One region of the Citrobacter sp. VF227 genome, then DNA from elsewhere that is predicted to be linked to it. Evidence: predicted binding sites of a transcription regulator. Region 1 holds the regulator's gene; each other region holds the start of a gene.
The links. The regulator PurR, encoded in region 1, represses purine synthesis genes. The targets are predictions, from matches to a motif close to CANGCAAACGTTTGCNTG.

Region 1 (4,395 bases):
ACTATGGCAAACATCACCAGACTTACGTTACTAACCTGAATAACCTGATCAAAGGCACGGCGTTTGAAGGTAAATCACTGGAAGAGATCGTTCGTAGCTCTGAAGGTGGTGTATTCAATAACGCAGCCCAGGTCTGGAACCACACTTTCTACTGGAACTGCCTGGCACCGAACGCAGGTGGCGAACCGACTGGTAAACTGGCCGAAGCCATTGCAGCCTCCTTTGGCAGCTTTGCAGATTTCAAAGCACAGTTCACCGATGCCGCTATCAAAAACTTCGGTTCTGGCTGGACCTGGCTGGTTAAAGGAACGGATGGCAAACTGGCTATCGTTTCAACCTCCAACGCGGGTACGCCGCTGACCACCGACGCGACGCCACTGATGACCGTTGACGTATGGGAACACGCCTACTACATCGACTATCGCAATGCTCGTCCTGGCTACCTGGAACATTTCTGGGCGCTGGTGAATTGGGAGTTTGTTGCGAAGAACTTCGCAGCATAAAAAAGATAACGCAGAAGGGCTTCCTTCTGCGTTTTTGCATTAATTCGCGGTAGTGCAAGCCTCTTCAGGCTGTCTTCTTGCGGAAATGAACACCAGCAGCAGCGCAAGCCCTGCCACAATCGCCCCCATCACAGGCACAAAACTGTAACCCAGTCCACCGGATATCACCGCCCCACCGGCTGCGGCCCCCAGTGCATTCCCCAGGTTAAATGCGCCAATATTGACTGACGATGATAAACCCGGCGCTTCGCTGGCAACACGCATCACTCGCATCTGCAACGGTGGAACCACTGCAAATGTCGCCGCACCCCAGACCACCATACTGACCGCCGCGCCAGGCTCATTACGCGCAAGGAAAGGAATGGCCAGCATAATAACCATTAACAGCAGTAAAAAGCCTTTCAACGTACCATTGACTGAACGGTCAGCCAGCTTGCCGCCAAAATAGTTACCGATTGAGAAGCCCACGCCAATCAGCACCAGCATACCGGTCACAAATGCTGGTGTGGCATGAGTGATAGTGTGCAGCACCGGTGAGATGTAGGTATAAAGCGTGAACATCGCCCCTGCTCCCAGAACGGTCGTCAGCAGAGCCGACAGCACCTGAGGACGCATAAGTACCGCCAGTTCGCTGCGGACATCCGGACGCTCTCCCGCCCCGCCTTTGGGTAATGAGAAGAACAGACTGACCATGGCGATAACGCCGAGCCCTGCCGTTGCCATGAACGACATGCGCCAGCCGATGCTTTCACCAAGCCAGGTCGCCGCCGGAACGCCGCCAATATTGGCAATGGTTAACCCCATAAACATGGTTGCCACGGCACTGGCCTGTTTATGTTTGGGCACCACACTTGCAGCAACCACAGAGCCAAGGCCGAAAAATGCCCCGTGATTAAGACTGGTCAAAATGCGTGATAACATCAGCGTGGAGTAATCCGGTGAAATCGCCGAGAGGACATTACCCAACGTGAAAATCGCCATCAGGAAAATCAACGCATTACGTCGCGCACGATGAGACAATAATAATGTCATCAGCGGAGCCCCCACCATCACGCCAACCGCATACGCGCTGATTAACATGCCGGCGGCCGGAATCGAAACATCCACTCCTTTGGCTATGACGGGCAATAATCCCATTGGCGAAAATTCGGTGGTGCCAATGCCAAACGCTCCGATCGCCAGCGCCAGTAAAGGATAATTGAGTTTCATATTGCGACTCCGTAACGTCGAGCCGTGGCGCGACATAAAATAAGAGTCAAAAGCATGACATTGATCGCAAAATTAATAAAGTTAACAAAATTGCAAAAGACTTTTGCTTATTCGCAAACAATAGAAGAGATAGACGAGCGGAAAGAGTGAGGGAGAGCTAACTCCCTCGAGGAAATTAATGCAGCGCTGCGGTCAGGCCACCCGCGACGATCAAACCCAGAACAATAATGGTAGTCACTAACGAAAATTTCAGATCGGTGCTCATCAAGTTTTCTCCTTTTTATTCCCACACAAAAAGTGATATTGCGCATTTTTACACACTTGAAAGCAAAAATCTCTCACGATTTATATTGATAACTGCTTTTAACTCTTCCCCTTTTCGTTAAGATCAGACAAAATTCCACGCTTACTTGATTAGCGTACCGGCCATTGACCCCTTCCTGACGTTCCGTGTCGTTTTCCCGGCGTGCCGCAACCCTTACGTTGCGCTAAGGGTGTGTGAAGGCAAACGTTTACCTGGAGTATTCTCAGGAGCTTAGGATATGGTCTGGAGTGAGATGTAATGGCAACAATTAAAGATGTAGCGAAGCGAGCAAACGTTTCCACTACAACCGTATCACACGTGATTAACAAGACGCGCTTTGTCGCGGAAGAAACGCGTAATGCTGTCTGGGCGGCAATCAAAGAGCTGCACTATTCTCCGAGCGCAGTTGCGCGCAGCCTGAAGGTGAATCACACCAAGTCTATTGGCTTGCTGGCCACCAGCAGTGAAGCGGCCTATTTCGCTGAAATTATCGAAGCCGTTGAGAAAAACTGTTTCCAGAAAGGCTATACCCTGATTCTGGGTAACGCATGGAACAGCCTTGAAAAACAGCAGGCTTATCTGTCGATGATGGCGCAAAAGCGCGTTGATGGTCTGCTGGTGATGTGCTCTGAGTATCCGGAGTCGCTGCTTTCGATGCTCGAAGAATACCGCCATATCCCGATGGTCGTCATGGACTGGGGCGAGGCCAAAGCCGACTTTACCGATACCGTCATTGATAATGCCTTCGAAGGTGGTTACATGGCGGGTCGGTATCTGGTCGAACGCGGTCATCGTGAGATTGGCGTGATCCCAGGCCCAATGGAACGTAACACCGGAGCCGGGCGTCTGGCTGGCTTTATGAAAGCGATGGAAGAAGCGCTGATAAAAGTACCGGACAACTGGATTGTCCAGGGGGATTTTGAGCCTGAATCCGGCTATCGCGCCATGCAGCAAATTCTGTCACAGCCGCATCGTCCGACCGCCGTCTTCTGTGGTGGCGATATCATGGCGATGGGTGCGCTGTGCGCCGCTGATGAGATGGGACTGCGGGTACCGCAGGATATCTCGCTTATCGGCTACGACAACGTGCGCAACGCCCGTTTCTTCACGCCGGCTCTGACGACCATTCACCAGCCTAAAGATTCGCTCGGTGAAACGGCCTTCAATATGCTGTTAGACCGTATCGTGAATAAACGCGAAGAGTCGCAATCTATCGAGGTGCATCCGCGTCTGGTAGAGCGTCGCTCCGTTGCCGACGGCCCGTTCCGCGATTACCGTCGTTAAGACCGTTGTGCGGGAGCCTCATCTGGCTCCCGCAGCCACTCTTTGTTCAGCGTTTCGCTATCCCCTAAATAGTCCAACAGCCAGCTCAATGCAGGTGACGTATCGTTCTGTTGCCATGTCAGACAGCATGCGGCATCAGGAAATGGATTTTCCAGCTGTAGCGCGACCCACTTGCCGCTATCGATCCACGGTTTGGCAAAATGCGTCGGTACCATGCCAACACACAACCCTGCGGATAAGCAGGTAGCGGAAGATTCCCAGTCAGGCACCACGACACGTTTTTGGTTATCCAGCAGCCAGGTAATGCGTTTTGGCAGCGTACGGGAAGTATCTTCACGCACCAGCGACGGCCAGTTGCGCAACGTGTCGTCGCTAAGCGGCCCAGGCATTGACGCCAACGGATGATGGCTGGCCACCACGCAACTCCAGCTCAGCATTCCCATGTCGCGAAAGGTATAGCGTCCCCCCACCGGAATCGCCTGCGTGGCGCCAATTGCCAGCTCAACGCGACCATCGGACAGCGCATCCCAGACGCCGTTAAACACTTCCTGAAAAACCAACAGTTCCACATCATCAAAATGACGATAGAAATCCACGATCATCTGTCGGGTGCGATCCGGGCGAACAATGTTATCTACCGCAATCGCCAGCTGTCCGCGCCAGCCGTTGGCAATTTGCTGACATTGCTGGCGGGTGATCTGCATTTTTTTGATAACAGAGCGGCCTTCTTTGAGAAACCACGCACCGGCAGGCGTCAACTCCACATCCCGATGACGTCGCTCAAAAAGCGGCACCGCCAGCCACTCTTCCAGCTGACGTACGGTGTAGCTTACCGCTGAGGGTACACGGTGCAACTCCTGCGCGGCCGAACTAAAGCTGCCATTACGCGCAACCGCATCAACCACTTCAAGTGAATATTCCGACCACATATTCTGCCTGCAAAAAATTTGAAATCAGTAAGCAAATATTAGCGTTTCACAGCAAGAATTACACTCACTACACTCAGCGGCATTGTTCTACTGCTAAAAAAAGAGAAATGATGATGCAACCTGGGAAAGGGTTTTTAGTCTGGCTGGCGGGTCTTAGCGTGCTCGG
Region 2 (4,395 bases), on a different contig from region 1:
GCCACCCAGGATGCGCCGACAGAAGTGTGGGGAAACCATTTTACCGCGCGTATCGCGCCATCCGCTATCAACCAATGGCTGAGCAGCTTTTTCTCCCGTGACGTGCAGCTGCGCTGGGTTGGCCCACAATTGACGCGTAGGGTGAAGCGCCACGATGATGTTCCTTTATCCTTCGCCGACGGTTATCCCTACCTGCTGACCAATGAAGCGTCGCTGCGCGATCTGCAGCAACGCTGCCCGGCAAGCGTGAAAATGGAACAGTTTCGCCCTAATCTGGTGATTTCAGGGGCTGGCGCCTGGGAAGAAGATACCTGGAAAGTGATTCGCATTGGCGACGTCATTTTTGATGTGGCAAAACCTTGTAGCCGCTGCATATTCACCACCGTCAGCCCAGAGAAAGGCCAGAAACATCCGTCTGGCGAGCCGCTCGCCACGCTGCAAACTTTCCGCACGGCCGTGGATAACGGCGATGTTGATTTCGGCCAGAATCTCATCGCGCGCAACAGCGGCGTGATTCGCGTTGGCGATGACGTCGAAATTTTGGCAACCGGCCCCGCCAGAGCATACGGCGCGGCGGAGTCAGATGATACCGCACAGGAACAACAGCCTGATGCCACGGTACTGATTGACTGGCAGGGGCAGACCTTCCGTGGCAATAATCAACAGGTATTGCTTGAACAGTTGGAAAATCAGGGTATCCGGATTCCCTATTCATGTCGGGCAGGGATTTGCGGATGTTGTCGAATTCGACTGGTAGAAGGCGAAGTTAACCCGCTGAAAAAATCAGCGATAGGAGATGACGGGACAATTCTGTGCTGCAGTTGTGTTCCGAAAACGACAATCAGGCTGGAGAGTTAAACCGCCTGCTCAAGGCTGAAACTGTCAACAACGACCTGCGGTTTCAGTCTGTCATTCATTATTTTAATCGCGTCACCAAGCTGCATGGTTCTTCCAGCAATAACCACGCCAGGTTGTGCAAGCAGACAAAGCGCGGCGTTTTCACCCGGCTCGACCACTAACAGGTTTACCTGTTCATCGGTATCGCTTAAATCCACACAGGCGGCATCACCCACGGTTGGCGACCAGTTAATACCGTGCGCGACAAAGTGCCAGCTTTTTGGCATTTGTGGTTTAAGATAACGAATCGCCACCAGTGCATTGAGCACCAGTTCCGCTTTTTGTTCTTTGGCTAAATCCAGATAGCGACATTTTTCTTCAAAGGAAAAATAAAGCGCGGCGTCATCAACACAAAAACCCGACGGTGAAAATGCATCGGGAGTGAGCATTTTACGAGCAAAACGCGAACGGAATAACATGCCATTGGCTAAATCGAGCATCATACGATCGTGCTCTTCATCATAATACCAGCGCCAGTTATCGTCGGGTTTAATTCGCATCAGTTTCTCTCCTTTCCTTAATCATCGCCATTACGACAGTATCCTTTTGCCGCTTCGCTTATTGCCTTAATAATAAAAGCTCAGAATGTTTAAATAAGCAACAGTAAAGGAATATAAAACAACCAGGGCCAGAAATAAAGCCCTGGATTGTGATTAAGGTAGCATTCAGATATTGGTGACGATTTCTTTTATCAGCGGCGGACCTTTAAAAATAAAGCCCGAATAAATCTGCACCAGTGAAGCACCGGCAGCTATTTTCTCACGTGCGGCGATGACCGAGTCGATACCACCAACTCCGATAATCGGCAGTTGACCTTTTAATTCCTGAGACAACTGGCGAATAATTTCTGTACTTTTTAATTGCAATGGTCGCCCGCTAAGACCCCCCATTTGATCGCAATTTTTCATTCCCTGAACGAGAGAGCGATCGAGCGTGGTGTTAGTCGCAATTACGCCATCAATATTATGCCGAACTAAACTGTCAGCAACCTGGATCAGTTCTTCCACAGAAAGATCCGGCGCGATCTTTACCGCCACCGGAACATATTTATGGTGGATCGCTTGAAGATCATTTTGCTTATTTTTAATTGCCGTCAGGAGATCGTCCAGCGCCTCACCGTATTGCAGCGTACGTAATCCCGGTGTATTCGGTGAAGAGATATTAATCGCGATATAACCCGCATAAGCATAGACTTTTTCCATACAAATCAGATAGTCATCTTTGCCATTCTCTACCGGGGTATCTTTATTCTTGCCAATATTAATCCCCAGAATACCGTCAAAATGCGATTTTTTAACGTTCTCAACCAGGTTATCAACACCCAGGTTATTAAACCCCATGCGGTTGATCAAACCTTCTGCATCAACCAGACGGAACAGACGCGGTTTATCGTTACCCGGCTGAGGACGCGGCGTTACGGTACCAATCTCAATGGAACCGAATCCCATCGCGCCGAGCGCATCAATACACTCCCCGTCTTTATCCAGTCCGGCAGCAAGCCCGAGCGGATTTTTAAACGTCAGCCCCATACAGGTAACCGGTTTTGCAGGTACCTTCTGGCGGACAAGCGCTTCAAGCGGCGTGCCGGTAATGCGACGTAATTGCTGGAATGTCAATTCATGAGCGCGCTCTGGATCGAGCTGAAAAAGGGCTTTACGAACGAAGGGGTAGTACATGAACTCTCCTGGATTCCCGGTGTGCAAACCGGGGGCGTATTATGTGCGATCGTGAGCAAAAAGGGAATTGACCTGCGGCAATAAATAGCAATCGTTTTCCTGTCTCACTCATTTTATCCATTTTTCAACTTTTCTATCCCGCATAAATCATTTCGATAAACAGAGCCTCTCTGCCAGACTGCAAAAATTGTTATCAATGTTAAACAAAAGCAAACAATTAGTTATAAGCGGAGATTAAAATTATGCGCGTCATTACTCTGGCGGGAAGCCCACGCTTTCCCTCTCGCTCCAGCGCGTTACTGGAATATGCCCGAGAAAAACTCAATGGTCAGGATGTCGAAGTCTTTCACTGGAACCTGCATAACTTTGCCCCGGAAGACCTCATCTGTGCCCGTTTTGATAGTCCGACGCTGAAGACATTCAGCGAACAATTGCAGGATGCTGACGGGCTGATTGTCGCCACGCCGATCTACAAAGCCGCTTACTCTGGCGTACTGAAAACGCTGCTCGATCTGCTTCCCGAGCGGGCGCTGGAAGGAAAAGTGGTGTTGCCGCTGGCGACCGGTGGCAGCGTGGCGCATTTACTGGCCGTCGATTACGCGCTGAAACCGGTACTAAGTACGTTAAAAGCCCAGGAGATCCTGCACGGCGTATTTGCCGATGATTCACAGGTCATCGATTATCAGCATAAACCGCAGTTTACGCCCAACCTGCAGCAGCGCCTGGACAGTGCACTCGCCACCTTCTGGCTGGCATTGCATCGTCGCGATATCCAACGCCCCCAACTGAACACACTGCGGGGTACTGCCCATGCTTAATTTGCTCAAGCGCCACAGATCATGGCTCGCACTGGCCGGGTTGCTGTCACTGTCAACGCTGGCGTATGCCGCAGAGTCTGCGCCCGATGCCCTGCGTATCGGCTATCAGAAAGGAAGCGTCAGTATGGTGCTGGCAAAAAGCCATCAATTGTTGGAAAAGCGCTATCCACAGACCAAAATCTCGTGGGTTGAGTTCCCGGCAGGGCCGCAAATGCTGGAAGCCTTGAATATCGGCAGTATCGATCTCGGCAGTACGGGTGACATTCCACCAATATTCGCCCAGGCTGCCGGAGCCGATCTGGTGTACGTGGGCGTTGAGCCCCCCAAACCGAAAGCTGAAGTGATTCTGGTGCCAAAAGATAGCCCGATTCAGAACGTCGCGCAGCTTAAAGGACATAAAGTCGCATTCCAGAAAGGGTCAAGCGCCCACAATTTACTGCTCCGAGCGCTGCAACAGGCCGGGCTGAAATTTACCGATATTCAACCGACTTATCTGACCCCCGCCGATGCGCGAGCGGCCTTCCAGCAAGGAAACGTTGAGGCATGGGCTATCTGGGATCCCTACTATTCCGCCGCGTTACTGCAAGGTGATGTGCGCGTGCTCAAAGACGGCTCAGATCTGAAGCAGACCGGTTCGTTTTATCTCGCCGCTCGTCCTTATGCCGAGAAAAATGGCGCTTTTGTTCTTGGCGTACTGAATACCTTTAGCCAGGCCGATGCGTTAACCCTCAGCCAGCGCCAGCAAAGCATCACCCTGCTGGCTAAAACCATGGGTCTGCCCGAACCGGTGATTGCGTCCTATCTGGATCACCGCCCGCCAACCACCATTACCCTCATCAGCGACTCTGTTGCCGCATTGCAGCAACAAACCGCCGATCTGTTTTATGACAACCGTCTGGTGCCGAAAAAAATCGATATTCGCCAGCGTATCTGGCAACCCACTCAGCAGGCAGGAGAAAAATTATGAGTCTGAACATGTTCTGGTTTTTACCCACCCACGGTGA
Region 3 (4,395 bases), on a different contig from region 1:
CTGGCCGATGGTCAAACCTACCGCTGGTCGCAGTTGCTGCTGGCCACCGGCGCCGCTGCCAGGCCTTTGCCACTGCTCAATAAGCTGGGCGAGCGTTGCTTTACGCTGCGCCATGCTGGAGACGCCGAACGCCTGCGCGACGTGCTACAGCCGGGTAAGGCAATTGTGATCGTCGGTGCGGGCACGATTGGCCTGGAACTGGCGGCGAGTGCCACACAACGCGGCTGCAGGGTGACAGTGGTCGAGATGGCGTCGTCGGTAATGGGCCGCAACGCCCCTGCTCCGGTGCGCGACTACCTGCTTGCCCGCCACCAGCAGGCGGGCGTGCGGGTGTTACTCAACAGCACCATTGAACACGCCGAAGCGGGGGAGTTTCTCTCGCTGACGCTGCAAAACGGCGAGACGCTGCTGGCCGATGCCGTGGTATACGGCATCGGTATCGTGGCGAATGATGCGCTGGCCCGCGACGCCGGTCTGGAGACGGCGAACGGCATTATCGTTGATAGCACCTGCACCACCTCCGATCCGGACATTTTCGCCGCCGGTGATGTGGCGATAATGCGCTTGCCCGATGGTTCGTTAGTTCGTGTGGAAAGCTGGGAAAATGCCAATAATCAGGCACAGATTGCAGCCGCCGCAATGCTCAACCAGCCGTTGCCCCACAAGACACCGGGCTGGTTCTGGACCGACCAATATCGCGATAATTTGCAGTTTATTGGCGAAATGCAGGGGCAAACATGGCTATGTCGTGGCAACCCTGAAAGGGGGAAAGCAATCTGGCTCCAGTTGCGCGATGGAGCGATAATTGGCGCAGTCGCGCTCAACAACGGGCGCGAAGTGCGTGTACTGCGTAAGCTTATTCAGTCAGAGCGAGCCTTGAGCGAGGAAGCGTTGTGTGATGAAGGCGTGGCGCTGAAATCGTTATAACTGCTGCCTGATATCGAACATAAAAAAGGCCGCATTCGCGGCCTTTTTCACAGCTAACTATTGACGCTTACGCGTAAACCGGGAAGCGTGCGCAGATGTCCAGAACTTTACCTTTGACGCGCTCAATTACGGCTTCGTCATTGATATTGTCCAGCACGTCACACATCCAGCCAGCCAGTTCTTTCGCTTCCGCTTCTTTGAAGCCACGGCGAGTGATTGCCGGAGAACCGATACGGATACCGGAAGTCACAAACGGGCTCTTCGGATCGTTCGGCACGCTGTTTTTGTTGACGGTGATGTTGGCACGGCCCAGCGCAGCGTCAGCTTCTTTACCGGTCAGGTTTTTATCAACCAGGTCCAGCAGGAACAGGTGGTTTTCAGTACCGCCAGAAACCACTTTGTAACCACGGTTCAGGAACACTTCCACCATCGCTTTGGCGTTTTTAGCAACCTGCTGCTGGTAAACCTTGAACTCAGGCTCCATTGCTTCTTTCAGCGCCACGGCTTTCGCCGCGATCACGTGCATCAGCGGGCCACCCTGCGCACTTGGGAACACCGCAGAGTTCAGTTTTTTGTACAGCTCTTCATCACCGCCTTTCGCCAGGATCAGGCCGCCGCGCGGACCCGCCAGAGTTTTGTGGGTGGTGGTGGTGACAACGTGTGCGTGTGGAACCGGGTTCGGGTAAACGCCTGCGGCAATCAGACCCGCAACGTGCGCCATGTCAACGAACAGGTATGCGCCGATGCTGTCAGCGATTTCACGCATTTTGGCCCAGTCAACCACGCCAGAGTAAGCAGAGAAACCACCGATGATCATCTTCGATTTGTGTTCTTTGGCCTGCTTCGCCATATCTTCGTAGTCAATTTTGCCGGAATCATCAATACCGTAAGGAATGATGTTGTACAGTTTGCCGGAGAAGTTAACCGGGGAGCCGTGAGTCAGGTGGCCGCCTTGTGCCAGGTTCATACCCAGAACGGTATCGCCCGGTTGCAGCAGAGCGGTGTAAACAGCGAAGTTAGCCTGAGAACCGGAGTGCGGCTGCACGTTAGCGTAGTCAGCGCCAAACAGCTCTTTTGCACGATCGATAGCCAGTTGTTCAACGATATCAACGTACTCACAACCGCCGTAGTAGCGCTTGCCCGGATAACCTTCAGCGTATTTATTGGTCAGCTGAGAACCCTGCGCCTGCATAACACGCGGGCTGGTATAGTTTTCGGAGGCGATCAGTTCGATGTGCTCTTCCTGACGTACTTTTTCCTGCTCCATAGCCTGCCACAGTTCGGCATCATAATCGGCAATGTTCATTTCACGCTTTAACATCCGCATCTCCTGACTCAGCTAACAATAAAATTTTCGGCCTTAAAAGGCGGTCCGTAGGACAACGGCGAACAGTATAACCGAATCATTCTTCGATAACAGGTCTTGACAAAGGATTTTACGCAAACGATTACCTTCACGGTACGCAAGGCTTTGGAGAACAAAGGTCTGCTGAATTTCAACGGATTTCTTTTCAGGTTTGTGATGCAGATTTTTCACGATGTAACCTTTACAACGCAAAGTTACAAAGAACCATTTACAATGCAGGGGTATTTTTTATAAGATGTATTTGACATACATCATTAAAGTCTCAGATAAAGGAAGACCGTATGCTTGACGCACAAACCATCGCTACAGTTAAAGCCACCATTCCCCTGCTGGTTGAAACAGGTCCGAAGCTGACCGCCCATTTCTACGATCGCATGTTTACGCATAACCCAGAGCTGAAAGAAATTTTCAACATGAGTAACCAGCGTAATGGCGATCAGCGCGAAGCGCTGTTTAACGCGATTGCCGCGTATGCCAGCAATATCGAAAACCTGGCGGCGCTGTTGCCAGCGGTTGAGAAAATCGCGCAGAAGCATACCAGCTTCCAGATTAAACCAGAGCAGTACAACATCGTGGGTGGTCATTTGCTGGCAACGCTGGACGAAATGTTCAGCCCAGGCCAGGAAGTCCTGGATGCGTGGGGTAAAGCGTATGGTGTACTGGCGAACGTTTTCATCAACCGTGAAGCGCAAATCTATAGCGAAAATGCCAATAAAAATGGCGGCTGGGAAGGTACTCGACCTTTCCGTATCGTGGCAAAAACGCCGCGAAGCGCGCTTATCACCAGCTTTGAGTTTGAGCCTGTCGACGGTGGCGCGGTAGCTGAATATCATCCGGGGCAATACCTGGGCGTCTGGCTGAAGCCGGAAGGTTTCCCGCATCAGGAAATTCGTCAGTACTCACTGACCCGTAAACCTGATGGCAAAGGCTATCGGATTGCCGTTAAGCGTGAAGACGGTGGTCAGGTTTCCACCTGGCTGCACAATCATGCGAATGTTGGCGACGTTGTTCACTTAGCCGCACCTGCGGGCGATTTCTTTATGGATGTCGCGACTAATACCCCTGTGTCTCTGATTTCCGCAGGCGTAGGTCAGACCCCAATGCTGGCGATGCTGGATACGCTGGTGAAAGCAAACCATGCGGCGCAGGTTAACTGGTTCCATGCGGCTGAAAACGGTGATGTCCATGCCTTCGCCGATGAAGTGAATGAACTCGGCAAAACGCTGCCGCGCTTTAGCGCACACACCTGGTATCGCGAGCCAACCGAAGCTGATCGCGCGAAAGGTGCGTTTGATAGTATAGGTCTGATGGATCTGAATAAACTGGAAGGCGCAATCAGCGACCCGGCGATGCAGTTTTATCTGTGCGGTCCGGTTGGCTTTATGCAGTTTGCCGCAAAGCAGCTGGTTGGTCTGGGCGTAAAAAACGAGAACATTCATTACGAATGTTTCGGCCCACATAAAGTTCTGTAATTACGTTATGCCTGATGGCGCTGCGCTTCTCAGGCCTACGAGATATTGTAGGCCTGAGAAGGTGTTTACACCGCCATTCGGCAAGCACGGCGCGGCTTAGATTGCCGCGTCGTCTTCTTCACCGGTACGAATACGAATAACGCGAGCCACGTCAAAGACAAAAATCTTACCGTCACCGATTTTGCCGGTCTGGGCGGTACGAATAATGGTGTCGACGCAGGTATCTACGATGTCGTCGGTAACCACAATTTCAATTTTTACTTTCGGCAGAAAATCCACCATATATTCCGCGCCGCGGTACAGCTCGGTATGGCCTTTCTGACGGCCAAAGCCTTTGACCTCTGTTACAGTCATACCGGTAATGCCAACTTCGGCCAGCGCTTCGCGGACGTCGTCCAGCTTGAAGGGTTTAATAATCGCATCAATCTTTTTCATGCTATTCCTTGAAAAGGTCGCCTGTCTTTTGATCGGATAAACGTAACATAATCCGGAAAACTATTCTTTGAAATCGTTTGCATCTAACTCATGGCGAGAAAGCAACTTGTAGAACTCAGTGCGGTTGCGCCCAGCCATTCGCGCCGCATGGGTCACATTACCCTTGGTAATTTGCAGCAGCTTACGCAGGTAATT

Region 2: a site for PurR is predicted at 2,658-2,675, ahead of pyrD (quinone-dependent dihydroorotate dehydrogenase). Genes of this name have one in related genera too.
Region 3: a site for PurR is predicted at 2,365-2,382, ahead of glyA (serine hydroxymethyltransferase). Genes of this name have one in related genera too.

Annotation. Positions count from the first base shown of each region.
Region 1 is NZ_JBRFVF010000001.1:243,370-247,764, reverse strand. Features, by position in the region: gene sodB (superoxide dismutase [Fe]) at 1-503, shown strand, start outside; gene ACU8YC_RS01270 (MFS transporter) at 543-1,712, opposite strand; gene cydH (cytochrome bd-I accessory subunit CydH) at 1,888-1,977, opposite strand; gene purR (HTH-type transcriptional repressor PurR) at 2,275-3,300, shown strand; gene punR (DNA-binding transcriptional activator PunR) at 3,297-4,229, opposite strand; gene punC (purine nucleoside transporter PunC) at 4,343-4,395, shown strand, end outside.
Region 2 is NZ_JBRFVF010000002.1:180,641-185,035, forward strand. Features, by position in the region: gene ACU8YC_RS08355 (YcbX family protein) at 1-858, shown strand, start outside; gene zapC (cell division protein ZapC) at 855-1,397, opposite strand; gene pyrD (quinone-dependent dihydroorotate dehydrogenase) at 1,563-2,573, opposite strand; gene ssuE (NADPH-dependent FMN reductase) at 2,816-3,391, shown strand; gene ACU8YC_RS08375 (sulfonate ABC transporter substrate-binding protein) at 3,384-4,358, shown strand; gene ssuD (FMNH2-dependent alkanesulfonate monooxygenase) at 4,355-4,395, shown strand, end outside.
Region 3 is NZ_JBRFVF010000012.1:57,731-62,125, forward strand. Features, by position in the region: gene hcaD (phenylpropionate dioxygenase ferredoxin reductase subunit) at 1-927, shown strand, start outside; gene glyA (serine hydroxymethyltransferase) at 995-2,248, opposite strand; gene hmpA (NO-inducible flavohemoprotein) at 2,575-3,765, shown strand; gene glnB (nitrogen regulatory protein P-II) at 3,862-4,200, opposite strand; gene glrR (two-component system response regulator GlrR) at 4,261-4,395, opposite strand, start outside.